DNA from 2 places in the Streptomyces sp. SYP-A7185 genome. Region 2 is predicted to be linked to the other one. Evidence: riboswitches for the same ligand, from Rfam matches in the RefSeq annotation. Region 2 holds a riboswitch; the other holds the start of a gene.
The links. A riboswitch is a leader RNA that binds a small molecule or an ion and turns the genes downstream of it on or off. The one in region 2 is predicted to bind cyclic di-AMP.
Positions count from the first base shown of each region.

Region 1 (7,192 bases), 1.5 Mb from region 2:
TCCAAGGACGGCGACGCGGCGCCCAAGCAGGCCTGAGGACGGCCCCGGGCAGGCTTGAGGGCACCCCCGGGCAGTCCTGAAGACGCCCCCGAGGGGGCGTCGGCGGCGTGGGTTACGTTCGACGGGTGAACGAAACCACGCCTCCGGCCGACGCCCCCGGCCGCGTCATCCTCCTCACCACCAGCCACCGGGTGGCCCCCGGCCTCCTCTCCTGGCCCGCGTGGCAGGCCCTGCACGCGGCGGACCGGGTGCTGTGCGCCGACGCGGACCACCCCCAGCTGCCCTACCTGCGCGAGGCGGGCGTGGCGGTGGAGCAGGTGGCACCCGCCGCCCAGGATCTGGTGGACGCCTGCGCCGGCGGCCGTACGGTCCTGGTCGTCGCCACGGCCGAGGGCGACCAGGCCCTGACGGACGGCCTGGCCAGGCTCGCGGGTTCGGGGCGCGTGGCGATGCCGGACCTGGAGCTGCTCCCGGCCTCGTACGACCTGCCCGGCGCGCGGCTCCTCGACCTCGTCCAGGTCATGGACCAGATCCGCGCCGAGTGCCCGTGGTCCTCCCAGCAGACGCACAAGGGCCTGGCGAAGTACGCGATCGAGGAGGCGTACGAGCTGGTCGAGGCGATCGAGGAGGGCGACCGGGAGGAACTGCGCGAGGAGCTGGGCGACGTCCTGCTCCAGGTGGTCTTCCACGCGCGCATCGCCGAGGAGGACGAGGAGTCCCCCTTCTCCGTGGACGACGTGGCGGGCACGATCGTCGAGAAGCTGATCCACCGTCACCCGCACGTCTTCGGCGACGACTCGGCGGACACGCCCGAGGACGTGAAGGCGCACTGGCTGCGCACGAAGGCCGAGGAGAAGCAGCGCTCGTCGGTGACGGAAGGCATCCCCCTGGGACAGCCGGGCCTGGCCCTCGCGGCGAAACTGGCCTCCCGGGTACGGACGGCGGGCCTCGACGTCCCCCTCCCCACCGGACACGGCATCGGCTACGAACTCCTGGCCCTCGCACTGCGGGCCGAGGCGGAGGGCACGGACCCGGAGGCGGCACTGCGGGCGGCGGCCCGCGCGTACCGGGACGCGGTGCTGGCGGCGGAGAGCGCGTAGGGGTGTAGGGGTCCGCACCGGGTCCGGCGGGGGAGGGGAGGCCCGTCCGGGGTCGGGGCCCCGGCCCGTCCGGCGTCCGTGGCGTGCGGGGCCCGTCCGGCGTACGCGGCCGTCCGGCCAGTCCGGCGTCCGTGGCGTGCGCGGCCCGTCCGTCGTACGCGGCTGTCCGGCCCGTCCGTCGTACGCGGCTGTCCGGCCCGTCCGTCGTCCGTGGCGTGCGCGGCCCGTCCGTCGTACGCGGCCGTCCGGTCCGTGCGCCATGTGCCGCACGTCGTGTCCGGCCCGCCCGTCCGCCCGACCGGCCCGCCCGCCCGCCCGCCCGACCGGCCCGCCGGGCCCGCCCGGCCCGTCCGCCCCGCCCCCCACCCGCGGGCGAACGCGGCGGAGTCCGTGGCGATGGCGCCGGATAACGTCGTCCCCATGCCAGACCAGCCGCCGCCCGCCCCCGCAGGGGACGTCCCTGCGACCTGTCCCGCGGGGGCGCACGCCCCCGTGCCCGAGGTCCGGGGTCCCGTGCCCGAGCTCTTTTCGTGGGAGTTCGCCACCGACCCCTACCCCGCCTACGCCTGGCTCCGCGAGCACGCGCCCGTGCGCAGGACCCGGCTGCCCAGCGGCGTGGAGGCCTGGCTGGTCACGCGGTACGCCGACGCCAAGCAGGCGCTCGCCGACCAGCGGCTCAGCAAGAACCCGGCCCACCACGTCGAGCCCGCGCACGCGAAGAGCAAGACCGGCATCCCGGGCGAGCGCAGCGCCAACCTCATGACGCACCTGCTCAACATCGACCCGCCGGACCACACCCGGCTGAGGCGCCTGGTCTCCAAGGCCTTCACGCCGCGCCGCGTCGCCGAGTTCGCGCCCCGGGTCCAGGAGCTGACCGACCACCTCATCGACCGGTTCGCGGAGAAGGGGGAAGCCGACCTCATCCACGACTTCGCCTTCCCGCTCCCCATCTACGCGATCTGCGACCTCCTCGGCGTGCCCCGCGAGGACCAGGACGACTTCCGCGACTGGGCGGGCATGATGATCCGCCACGGCGGCGGGCCCCGGGGCGGGGTCGCCCGGTCCGTGAAGAAGATGCGCGGCTACCTCGCCGAGCTGATCCACCGCAAGCGCCTCGAACCCGGCGACGACCTCATCTCCGGACTCATCCGCGCCTCGGACCACGGCGAGCACCTCACCGAGAACGAGGCCGCAGCGATGGCCTTCATCCTCCTGTTCGCCGGCTTCGAGACCACCGTCAACCTCATCGGGAACGGGACGTACGCCCTCCTCACCCACCCGGAGCAGCGCGCGCGGCTCCAGGAATCCCTCGCGGACGGCGACACCGCGCTCCTGGAGACCGGCCTCGAGGAACTCCTCCGCTTCGACGGGCCCGTCGAACTGGCCACCTGGCGCTTCGCCACCGAGCCGCTGACGATCGGAGTGGAGGAGATCGCGGCCGGCGACCCCGTCCTGGTCGTCCTCGCCGCCGCCGATCGGGATCCCGCACGATTCGATCTGCCGGACACGCTCGACCTCTCCCGCCGCGACAACCAACACCTCGGCTACGGCCATGGCATTCATTACTGTCTCGGCGCACCCCTGGCCCGCCTCGAAGGCCAGGCCGCCCTCGCGACCCTGCTGCGCCGCCTCCCTGACCTGCGACTCGCGGCGGAACCTGGTGATTTGAGGTGGCGTGGCGGACTCATCATGCGCGGACTCCGCACGCTGCCCGTGGAGTTCACACCCGCACAGCGGAGCAAATATCAGACGCCGGAACCGCCGTCCAGCTGACAAGCCGTCAAGACTGTGACTTTCACGTGATCTCCGCTGCATCGACTTGTGACAAGCGTTCGACTCCCGCTACGTTCACGACGACTCGGCATCCCGTGTCGCAGTCGTCGCTCCAGTCACGCGAAAGGCAACCGCATGCTCTCCGGCCATGGTCGTCACCGACGCCCCCGCCAGGCCCCGGCCCTGATCGTCGCGGCAGGAGTGGCGGGATCGGCCATCGCCATCCCGCTGCTCGGCGCCACCAGTGCGAGCGCGGCGGACACCGCCACGTGGGACAAGCTCGCGGAGTGCGAGAGCGGCGGATCCTGGAGCGCGGACGCGGGCAACGGGTATTACGGCGGGTTCCAGTTCACGCAGGAGGTCTGGGAGGAGTACGGCGGCCTCGACTTCGCGCCGAGCGCCGACCAGGCCAGCCGCTCCCAGCAGATCTCCGTCGCCGAGAAGGTCCTCGACGACCAGGGCCCCAAGGCGTGGCCGAGCTGCGCACCCATCGCCGGTCTCACCCAGGACGGTGCCGCGGCCGACGTCGACCCGGGCGCCCCGATCACGATCCCCTCTGACGAACCGTCGGACTCGGCGGAGTCCGCCACGCCGGACGAGTCGGACAAGTCGTCCGATAAGGGTAAGTCGGGCGAGTCGAGCACCTCGACGGGCAAGTCGGCCGACCCCTCGGACGAGGCCGAGCCCTCCGGGAAGCCCGACGCGGACGACGCCTCGCGAGACAAGAATCACGACGAGTCAGACAAGTCGGATGGTTCGGCCAAGTCCGGCGAGACCGGCGAGACCGGCAAGTCCGAAGCGGACGAGGCCACTTCTCCCGACTCCACTCCTTCCACCCCCTCCGCCGACGAGAAGGGCGGCCGCCACCGCGGCGGCAGCGCCGCCGACGAACCGTCCGGCGACACCGCCCGCGAGGGCTCGGGCCGGCATGCCTCCCGCGGCGAGGAGCGTCAGCGGGACGGCTCGGACGGGACGTACACGGTGCGCTCCGGCGACAACCTCTCGGCCATCGCGGACGACCTCGACGTGAAGGGCGGGTGGACCGAGCTGTACGCCGGGAACGAGAAGTCGGTCGGCTCCGACCCCGATCTCATCCTTCCCGGTCAGAGCCTCGATTTGGGCGAAAAGTAGGGGTAGTTGGCGAGTCGCTTTGCGCTTGATGTCCCAATTGGCGCAAGTGAGAGATGGGTCTCAGAAGCCCTGATCGTCTTTGAAATTCCGCCGATCGCATGTCTACGGTCGTGACCGCTCGCCACAGCGGGCCCCGCCGGTCGGTACGCCGAGTCCTGCCAACGGCCGGTCGGGAACAGTCGTCGCGTAAGCGCCGTAGGCAGGAGCGGGGGACCCAAGGTTTCCGCCGGGCCCGGCCGTTGAGTCTCGTGAGAGCGAGGCGGACGGACGGGAACGGCTAGGGGTTAAGCCGCGCTTCGAGGAAGCGCGGCCGGGCAACTTCATCGGCCCGAACCCGACAGCTCACCTCGCAGGCGTCGGTGAGGGGATCACTCATGCTGTTTTCCAGCAAGGGCAAGCACCGCCGCCCGTCCAAGGCCACTCGTGTCGCCACGCTCGCCGGTGTCACCGGTGTCGCGGTCGCGGCCCCGCTGATGGCGGCCGGCTCGGCCTCCGCCGCGACGAACTCCGAGTGGGACGCCGTCGCCCAGTGCGAGTCCGGCGGCAACTGGTCGATCAACACGGGCAACGGCTACACCGGCGGTCTTCAGTTCTCGTCGTCCACGTGGGCGGCGTACGGCGGCACGAAGTACGCGCCCAGCGCGGACAAGGCCTCCAAGGCCCAGCAGATAGAGATCGGCGAGAAGGTCCTCGCGGGTCAGGGCAAGGGTGCCTGGCCGAGCTGCGGCGTCGGCCTCTCGGGCGCCTCCAACGAGGGTGGCGGTGCGCAGCAGAGCGCCCCGCAGCAGCAGCAGCCCCAGGAGCAGCCCAAGAGCCAGCCCAGCGCCCAGACCGAGCAGCCGCAGCAGGCCGCTCCCAAGGCCGAGGCTCCGAAGACCGAGTCCAAGAAGACCGTCGAGACCCCGACCGGCAAGACGGTCAAGAAGGGCGACGGCGAGTACAAGGTCAAGAAGGGTGACACCCTCTCCAAGATCGCCGAGGCGAAGAACGTCAAGGGCGGCTGGCACAAGGTGTACAAGCTGAACGGCGACATCATCGACAACGCCGACGTGATCTACCCGGGCCAGCAGCTCCACCTGAGCTAAGGGCCGGCGACGGCGGCGCTTCGGCGGAGGCGCCGCCCGTTCCACCCCCGTCCCCCACGGGTCCACCCCGCCCCGGTGCGCGTATCCCCCGTACGCACCGGGGCGGGGTCATGTGTGCCCTCCACGCTTTGTTCCGTTCGGAAACATTTTGCTCTCGGTTTGTCCACAGGGCGGTCGCTCGGCTGGCTCTTGCCCGGGAGCCGGTTAGGCTCGTGTCCGCGAGGCCAACGCCTCGCGTACTCGCGTCACATCCCAGAAGGAGATGCTCGTGCCGTCCATCGACGTCGTCGTAGCCCGGGAAATCCTGGACTCCCGAGGCAACCCCACGGTCGAGGTCGAGGTCGGCCTCGACGACGGCAGCACGGGTCGTGCCGCCGTTCCGTCCGGTGCGTCCACCGGTGCTTTCGAGGCCATCGAACTCCGTGACGGTGACCCCAACCGTTACATGGGCAAGGGCGTGGAGAAGGCCGTCCTCGCCGTCATCGAGCAGATCGGCCCGGAGCTCGTCGGATACGACGCGACCGAGCAGCGCCTGATCGACCAGGCGATGTTCGACCTCGACGCCACCGACAACAAGGGCTCGCTCGGCGCCAACGCCATCCTCGGCGTCTCGCTCGCCGTCGCGCACGCCGCGTCGGAGGCCTCCGACCTCCCGCTCTTCCGCTACCTCGGCGGCCCGAACGCGCACCTGCTGCCCGTTCCGATGATGAACATCCTGAACGGCGGGTCGCACGCCGACTCGAACGTCGACATCCAGGAGTTCATGATCGCGCCGATCGGCGCCGAGTCGTTCTCCGAGGCCCTGCGCTGGGGCACCGAGGTCTACCACACGCTGAAGAAGGTCCTGAAGGACAAGGGCCTCTCCACCGGCCTGGGCGACGAGGGCGGCTTCGCCCCGAACCTGGACTCCAACCGCGCCGCGCTCGACCTCATTCTTGAGGCCATCAAGCAGGCCGGTTACGTCCCCGGCGAGCAGATCGCGCTCGCGCTCGACGTCGCCGCGTCCGAGTTCTACAAGGACGGCACGTACGAGTTCGAGGGCAAGTCCCGCTCGGCCGCCGAGATGACCGAGTACTACGAGGAGCTCGTCGCCTCGTACCCGCTCGTGTCCATCGAGGACCCGCTGTTCGAGGACGACTGGGCCGGCTGGAACGTCATCACCGAGAAGCTCGGCGACAAGGTCCAGCTCGTGGGCGACGACCTGTTCGTCACCAACCCCGAGCGCCTGGCCCGCGGCATCGAGGAGAAGTCCGCGAACGCCCTCCTGGTGAAGGTCAACCAGATCGGCTCGCTGACCGAGACCCTGGACGCCGTCGAGATGGCCCAGCGCAGCGGCTTCAAGTGCATGATGTCGCACCGCTCCGGCGAGACCGAGGACGTCACCATCGCCGACCTCGCCGTCGCCACCAACTGCGGCCAGATCAAGACCGGCGCCCCGGCCCGCTCCGAGCGCGTCGCCAAGTACAACCAGCTGCTCCGCATCGAGGAGATCCTGGACGACGCCGCGGTCTACGCCGGCCGTTCGGCGTTCCCCCGCTTCAAGGGCTGACGGCTCCGGGCTCACCGGACCCGGCTCCGCCGAGCAGTTACGTACGTCCCCGCACTCGGTCCCGTACCGTGTGCGGGGACGTACGTACGTATCGGGGAGGCGGCACACATGGCCGTGAAGGACCGCGACCGGTTCTCCACCGCGACCAGGCTGCGGCTGCTCGGCGAGCAGACCGCGGAGCGTGTCTACCGCTCCCAGACCAAGCGCCAGGCGCGCCGCTCCCGGCTCACGGGCCGCGCCGCGCTCCTCGCGCTGGTGCTCTGCTCGCTGGTCGTCGCGCTCGCCTACCCGATAAGGCAGTACGTCTCCCAGCGCGCGGAGATCGCCGACCAGCGCAAGGAGCAGGCCGAGCGCCGCGAGAACGTCGAGAAGCTGCGCGACGAGAAGGCCCGCTGGCGGGACGACGCGTACGCGGAGCAGCGCATCCGGGACCGGCTGCACTACGTGATGCCGGGCGAGACCGGCTACACGGTGATCGACCCCGCGGCGGCGAAGAAGCAGCGCGCCGACCAGAAGGCCGCCGCCAGGCCCTGGTACTCGAACGTCTGGGACGG
Region 1 is NZ_CP122310.1:4,211,747-4,218,938, reverse strand. Features, by position in the region: gene QBL25_RS18405 (SurA N-terminal domain-containing protein) at 1-36, shown strand, start outside; gene QBL25_RS18400 (nucleoside triphosphate pyrophosphohydrolase) at 126-1,100, shown strand; gene QBL25_RS18395 (cytochrome P450 family protein) at 1,521-2,873, shown strand; gene QBL25_RS18390 (transglycosylase family protein) at 3,009-4,004, shown strand; cyclic di-AMP (ydaO/yuaA leader) riboswitch at 4,186-4,375, shown strand; gene QBL25_RS18385 (transglycosylase family protein) at 4,379-5,089, shown strand; gene eno (phosphopyruvate hydratase) at 5,358-6,638, shown strand; gene QBL25_RS18375 (FtsB family cell division protein) at 6,747-7,192, shown strand, end outside.
Region 1: another riboswitch for cyclic di-AMP. It lies ahead of QBL25_RS18385 (transglycosylase family protein); the one in region 2 lies ahead of QBL25_RS25135 (NlpC/P60 family protein).

Region 2 (7,192 bases):
TTGTCGAACGGAGCTCGAACGCAGGGCCAAAGCTGTGCCCGCCGACCGCCGAAAGGCGTCCGAATGCCCGTTTCCTGAGAGCGTGAAACCTGCCGAAGATTGTCGCGCCCGCATACCGCCGGGTACAGTCACCGCACTGCTCTGCCCCTGCTGCCGAGGCGAAAGAGAAGTTGGTGAACGACCGTCACCCGTCGGGGAGCTCGACACCCCCGGCCTCGGCACCCGCCGACCATGCGCCCTACGCGGCGTATGACCCGCAGAGCACCGCGCACGGCGCCTACACCGGTTACGACGGCTACTCCACGGGAAGCTTCGAAACCACGGGCAGCTATGCGACGGCCGGTCACGACACCGGAAGCTTCGCGTCCGACCCCCTCTTCGGCGACATGCCCGGCGGTTCGTACGACACCGGCCGGTGGTCGACCACGGGGACGCAACAGACGCTGAACCACGACCCGTACGCCGCGCAGCACCAAGCCGCGTACGACACCGCCGGCTACGAGACCGGCGGGTACGACACCACGGCCATGTGGTCCACCGGCGGCTATCAGCACCTCTCCGCCGACATCCCGGCCCAGCCCGGCCCCGACGGTTCCACCGGTCAGTGGGACTCCACCGCCTGGAACCAGCCGCAGCAGACCGGCCAGTGGGAGACCCAGGCCTTCGACACCGGCGCGTACGACGCGACCGCGTGGAACTCCGGCGGCCAGGACATGGCCTACGGGTCCACCGGGGCGCACGAGGCCTACGGCACCACCGAGACGCTTGAGGCGCACGAGCCTCCCGCCACGCACGAGACCCTCGGCGCGTACGAGGCCCAGGACACGCCCGGGACGCAAGGAACGCCCGACTCGTACGAGTCACCCGAACCGTACGAGCATTCGCCTTACGACACCGGGTCCTACGCCTCCGATGCGTACGCCTCCGCCTCGCATCTCTCCGAGGCATATGCCCAACCCGCTCCCGCCGAGCACGAGTTCACGCCCGACGAGGCTCCCGCCGATTCACTCGGTCCGGTCGAGCCCGTCCGCCGGGCCGCGGACGACGAACCGCCGGTCATGGACCGCTCTTACGGCTCGCGCTCCCGGTCCCGCCGCCGCTCCCCCGCCAAGCGCTCCGCTCTCTTCACCGTCGCCGTGCCCTCGGCCTGCGTGATGGGCGTCGCCGGTATCGCCGCCGCGTCCGTGGGCAACTTCGGCGGCGACGACGGCAAGGAGACGCAGGCGGCATCGGCCCCCGACCCCACGTCGGTGCAGCCCTCCGCGGCCAACAACAAGCTCGACACGCAGCTGGCGAACCTCTCCGCGGACGCCGGCGACTTCGCCGACCGCGCGAGCCGCACCCAGGAGCGCATCGACCTCAAGGCGGAGAAGGTCGCCGCCGAGAAGAAGGCCGCCGAGGAAGCCGCACGCAAGGAGCGCCTGCGCCCCAAGTTCTCGCTCCCGGTCAAGCAGCACGGCCTGAGCGCGTACTACGGACAGGCCGGCGTCAACTGGATGTCGGCGCACTCCGGGATCGACTTCCCGGTGTCGTACGGCACCGAGGTGCTCGCCGCCACCGACGGCACGGTCTCCACGAAGTGGAACAGCGCCTACGGCAACATGGCGATCGTGACCGCCAAGGACGGCACGGAGACGTGGTACTGCCACCTCTCCACGCACAAGATCTCCAGCGGCCCCGTCAAGGCGGGCGAACCCATCGCCTTCTCCGGGAACTCCGGCAACTCGACCGGACCGCACCTGCACTTCGAGGTGCGCCCGGCCGGCGGCTCGGCGATCGACCCGCTGCCGTGGCTGCGCAGCCACGGCCTCGACCCGACGTAACTCAAACCGCCGCCCGCGGCGTCAAAGCTTCTCCACCGGCGCGTACCTCAGGAGGAGGCGCTTCGGCTTGGGCTCTCCGAAGTCCACCGTCGCCTCGGCGTTCGCGCCCGTGCCCTTCACCCCGACCACGGTCCCCAGGCCGAACTGGTCGTGCGTGACCCGGTCCCCGACCGCCAGCGCGACCACCGGCTTCTCCGAGGCACGGCGCGTGGCGAAGCCCTGCGCGCCCCCGGTCCGCGAGCGCGACGACGACAAGGAGGAGGCAATTCCGGCAGTCGGCCCGGAGAACGAGGACGCCGGTGCGCCGACGGAACCCTTCCGCTTCCAGTCCAGATGGGTCTCCGGGATCTCCTCCAGGAAGCGCGAGGGCGGGTTGTACGAGGGCTGTCCCCAGGCGCTGCGCATCGAGGACCGCGTCAGATAGAGCCGCTCACGCGCGCGCGTGATGCCCACGTAGGCGAGACGGCGCTCCTCCTCCAGCTCCTTGACCTGGCCGAGGCTGCGCATGTGCGGGAAGACGCCGTCCTCCATGCCGGTCAGGAAGACGACCGGGAACTCGAGGCCCTTGGCGGTGTGCAGCGTCATCAGCGTGATGACCCCGGAGCCGTCGTCCTCCTCGTCCGGGATCTGGTCCGAGTCGGCGACGAGCGCGACGCGCTCCAGGAACTCGGAGAGCGTGCCCGCCACGCCCGTGCCCGCGCCCTCGTCGGCGTCGTCGGTGCCCTCGGTCGGGTCCTCCGCGGCCTCGGTCTCCCCCGTGCCTTCGGTGCCTTCGCCCGTGCCGTCGCCGACGTCACCGGCGGCATTGGCCGCGCTGCTGTCCTGCTCGAATTCCAGGGCCACGGCGGCGAGCTCCTGGAGGTTCTCGATGCGCGTCTCGTCCTGCGGGTCGGTCGAGGCCTGGAGCTCGGCGAGGTACCCGGTGCGTTCGAGCACGGCTTCCAGGACGACGGCGGGCCCGGCACCGGACTCGACGATGGTCCGCAGCTCCTCCATGAGCACGTTGAACCGCTTGACGGCGTTCGCCGAGCGGGCCGCCATGCCGTACGCCTCGTCGACGCGCTTCAGCGCCTGCGGGAAGGAGATCTTCTCGCGCTGCGAGAGCGCGTCGATCATGGCCTCCGCGCGGTCGCCGATGCCCCGCTTGGGTACGTTCAGAATTCGGCGGAGCGGGACGGAGTCCTCCGGGTTGGCCAGCACCCGCAGATACGCGAGGACGTCCCGGACCTCCTTGCGCTCGTAGAAGCGGACGCCGCCGACGACCTTGTAGGGCAGGCCGACGCGGATGAAGATCTCTTCGAAGACACGGGACTGCGCGTTCGTCCGGTAGAAGATCGCGACGTCGCCCGCCTTCGCGTCGCCCGCGTCGGTGAGCCGGTCGATCTCGTCGGCGACGAACTGCGCCTCGTCGTGCTCGGTGTCGGCGACGTATCCGATGATGCCCGCGCCCTCGCCCGCGTTGGTCCACAGGTTCTTGGGGCGGCGGCTTTCGTTGCGCTCGATGACGGCGTTGGCGGCGGTCAGGATCGTCTGGCTGGAGCGGTAGTTCTGCTCCAGGAGGATCGTGGTCGCGTCCGGGTAGTCCTCCTCGAACTGGAGGATGTTGCGGATCGTGGCGCCGCGGAAGGCGTAGATCGACTGGTCCGCGTCACCCACGACACACAGCTCGGCGGGGTCGTCGCCCTCGCCCCCGGAGGGGCCCACCAGCTCGCGCACCAGGGCGTACTGGGCGTGGTTGGTGTCCTGGTACTCGTCGACCATCACGTGGCGGAAGCGGCGGCGGTAGTGCGCGGCGATGTCCGGGAACGCACGGAACATGTTGACCGTCGTCATGATCAGGTCGTCGAAGTCGAGGGCGTTCGCCTCGCGCAGGCGCGACTGGTACATCGCGTACGCCTGAGCGAGGGTCTTCTCGAAACCGTCGGCGGCCTGGCCCGCGAAGGTCTCCTCGTCGATCAGCTCGTTCTTCAGGTTCGAGATCTTGGCGCTGAAGGACTTCGGCGGGAACTTCTTCGGGTCGATGTCCAGATCACGGCAGACCAGCGCCATCAGGCGCTTGGAATCGGCGGCGTCGTAGATCGAGAAGGAGGAGGTGAAGCCGATCGTCTTCGACTCGCGGCGCAGTATGCGCACGCACGCGCTGTGGAACGTCGACACCCACATCGCGTTGGCCCGAGGGCCGACGAGCTGCTCGACACGCTCCTTCATCTCGCCCGCGGCCTTGTTCGTGAACGTGATCGCCAGGATCTGGCCCGGGTGCACGTGCCGCTCGGCCAGGAGATACGCGATGCGGTGCGTCAGGACCCGGGTCTTGCCGGAGCCGGCGCCCGCGACGATGAGCAGCGGGGAGTGTGCGTGCACGACGGCCGCGCGCTGGTTCTCGTTCAGCCCGTCGAGCAGGGCCGCCGGGTCGATCACGGGGCGTGGGGCACCGTCGCGGTAGTGCGCGTCCCGGGGTGCGGGCGCGTCGAACTTCCCGTCGAACAGGTCGTCCGGAATGGATTCCGGGGCACTGTCCTCGGGCGGCGGCGGGGGCTCCCCCTCCGAAGCCCGCGAGGGCTGGAGGTCCGCCAGGAAGCTGTCATCAAAGAGGCTGCTCATCGCCTCCCGAGTCTAGGCGGCCCCACTGACAACCCGCCCCGGGTTCCGATACCTCCGGCCGGATACGCCCCGCCCGCGGACCGTCACGTTCCGCAACGGCACGGCGTGCCCGCGTCAAGCGCTTCTTAAAGTAACGAAAACGTATCGGGCATATCGAACATCAACCTTCACACGGGCCACACGAATTGGCTAGGTTGCTGCCCGGGCTGCTCGTACTCCCACCGGCGAACCCCGCCGGGAACGGGCGGCCTCCGCCGAGTTCGATCTCCTCGGAGCCGGGGACCCACCAAGAACTTGGGGTGAATCGGTCCCGTACGCAGTACGGGACCGTAGGGCAACCTTCCGGAATCACCCGCCCGAACCCGACAGCTAACCCGGTAGGCGGTCTACGGAAGGAGTCGCCTCCCTTGGCGTCGCACCGCAAGCCGCGGACCCGCATGGCCGGCCTACGCGCCACTCCCGCCCTCGGCATCACGACGGCGGCCCTGACCTCTGTGGCCCTGTTGTCGCAGAGCGCGCAGGCGGCACCGTCCGCTCCGCAGAAGCCCAGCCTCGAAGAAGTCCAGAAGAAGGTCGACGACCTCTACCACCAGGCGGGCGTGGCCACCCAGAAGTACAACTCGGCCAAGGAGCGCACCGACAAGCAGCGCAAGAAGGTGGACACGCTGCTCGACGACGTGGCCGAGCGCACCGACAAGCTGAACGAGGCCCGGCGCCAGCTGGGCACGTTCGCCGCGGCCCAGTACCGCACCGGCGGTGTCTCCGAAACCGCCACGATGATGCTCGCCGACGACCCTCAGTCGTTCTTCGATCAGAACCACCTCTCCGACCGGCTGACCGCGCGCCAGAAGAGGGCTGTCGACGACTACCAGACGCAGCAGGCCTCGGCGACGAAGCAGCGCACCAAGGCCACCAAGAGCCTGGAGACGCTGAGCGACTCGCGGGACGACCTCAGGACGAGCAAGCAGACCGTCCAGAAGAAGCTGGGCCAGGCGCGCACGATGCTCTCGCAGCTGACCGCCGAGGAGAAGGCGCGGCTCGCGGCGATCGAGAAGAAGAAGGAAGAAGCCGCCAAGCGCAAGGCCGCCGAGCTGGCGCGCAAGCAGGAGGCCGAGGCGGAGGCCAAGCGCAAGGCGGCGGAAGAGGCCGCGGCCAAGGAGCGCGAGCAGGACAAGGAGACCCCGGACACGGGCTCCGAGTCCGGCACCGGCGCGGGTTCGGGGGCCGGCACGGGCACTGGCTCAGGCGGTACGGACAGCGGTTACGCGACGAAGGCCGCGAAGGTGATCGACTTCGCCGAGGCCCAGATCGGCAAGCCGTACGTGTGGGGTGCCACCGGCCCCGACTCGTACGACTGCTCCGGGCTCACCCAGGACGCGTGGAAGGCGGCGGGGATCTCCCTGCCGCGCACGACGTGGGACCAGGTGAAGGTCGGCACGACCGTGAAGACTGCCGACGCCAAGCCGGGTGACCTGGTCTTCTTCTACGACGACATCAGCCACGTGGGGATCTACATCGGCGACGGCAAGATGATCCACGCCCCGAAGCCGGGTGCGAACGTCCGCGTCGAGTCGATCTACTACATGCCGATCCACAGCGTGGTGCGGCCCGCCTGAAGCCCACCTACGCGCGCGTGGCCCGCATTCCCGGGGGGATGCGGGCCACGCGCGCGTAGTGGGTCGGTTGGCTTTCCGGACTCAAGCCCAGAGCACCGCGGATCGGGTCCGGAGCACTGCGGTTCGGGTCCAGAAGGCCGCGGATGAGGTCTCGAGGACCGCGGATCAGGTCCAGAGGACCGCGATGAAGATGTTCGCGACGGTCAGCAGACCGACGGCGCCGAACATCCCCTTGTCCACCTTCTCCTCGTCCCGCTTCACGTAGACCAGCGCCAAAATCACGATCAGGACGGCCATCTTGATGCCGATCTTGACGTTGTTGACGGGGCTGTCGTCCGCCTGGTTGAGACCCACCAGGATCACGCCCGTGACGAGCATAGTGAGCGCGCCGTGAAGCATCGCGGGGACGAAGCGGGCCGTGCCCTGGCCCATCTGCTTCATCTGGGTGAGGAAGCCGCCCAGGAGGGAGGCGATGCCGATGATGTGCAGGCCGACGAAGAGATGGGTGAGAACGTCCATGGTTGCGGAGCCTAGCCGGGGCCCTAGCACCCCTCCGTAGCCAGGTGGGCCCCAAGCTCCACATCGGTCACAGGTCTACGCGAAGGCCATGCGGCTCAGCGGATCGCGCGGTCACAAAGAGGCACCTGTCGACGCACTTCCGCCAGTAGCGCACAGTCCGACACCAACCCGTGACGGTCAGGTTTAGCGTCCTTCGTCAGGTGACCGGCTCCCCACCGCCGCTCGGACCAGGGGCGGCAGTCGGCCACCTCCGCCGAGAATCCGGCGGCGGTCCGTCCCCCCTGTGCGGGCCGCCGCCGGAACCTTAAGGAGCCCCCCTTCGTGGCAGCGCACCGCAAGCCCAGACAGCGCTCGCTCAGTGGCCATACGGCCCGCACCGCCGCCACCATCGCCCTCGCCGGGGCCGCGACGGCCACCGCCTTCGACGGCACGGGACACGCGGATCCGCGGCTCAGCCCGGCCGAGGTGAAGTCCAAGGTCGACGCGCTCTACCGCGAGGCAGAGGTCGCCACCGAGAAGTACAACGGCGCCAAGGAGAAGGCCGAGAACGCCGAGAAGTCCCTGGGCGAGCTGCGCGACGAGGCGGCCCGCAAGACGGAGAAGCTCAACGCGGCGCGCGAGGGCCTCGGTTCG
Region 2 is NZ_CP122310.1:5,702,605-5,709,796, reverse strand. Features, by position in the region: gene QBL25_RS25145 (M23 family metallopeptidase) at 174-1,823, shown strand; gene QBL25_RS25140 (ATP-dependent DNA helicase) at 1,845-4,424, opposite strand; cyclic di-AMP (ydaO/yuaA leader) riboswitch at 4,667-4,824, shown strand; gene QBL25_RS25135 (NlpC/P60 family protein) at 4,832-6,040, shown strand; gene QBL25_RS25130 (hypothetical protein) at 6,206-6,559, opposite strand; gene QBL25_RS25125 (NlpC/P60 family protein) at 6,881-7,192, shown strand, end outside.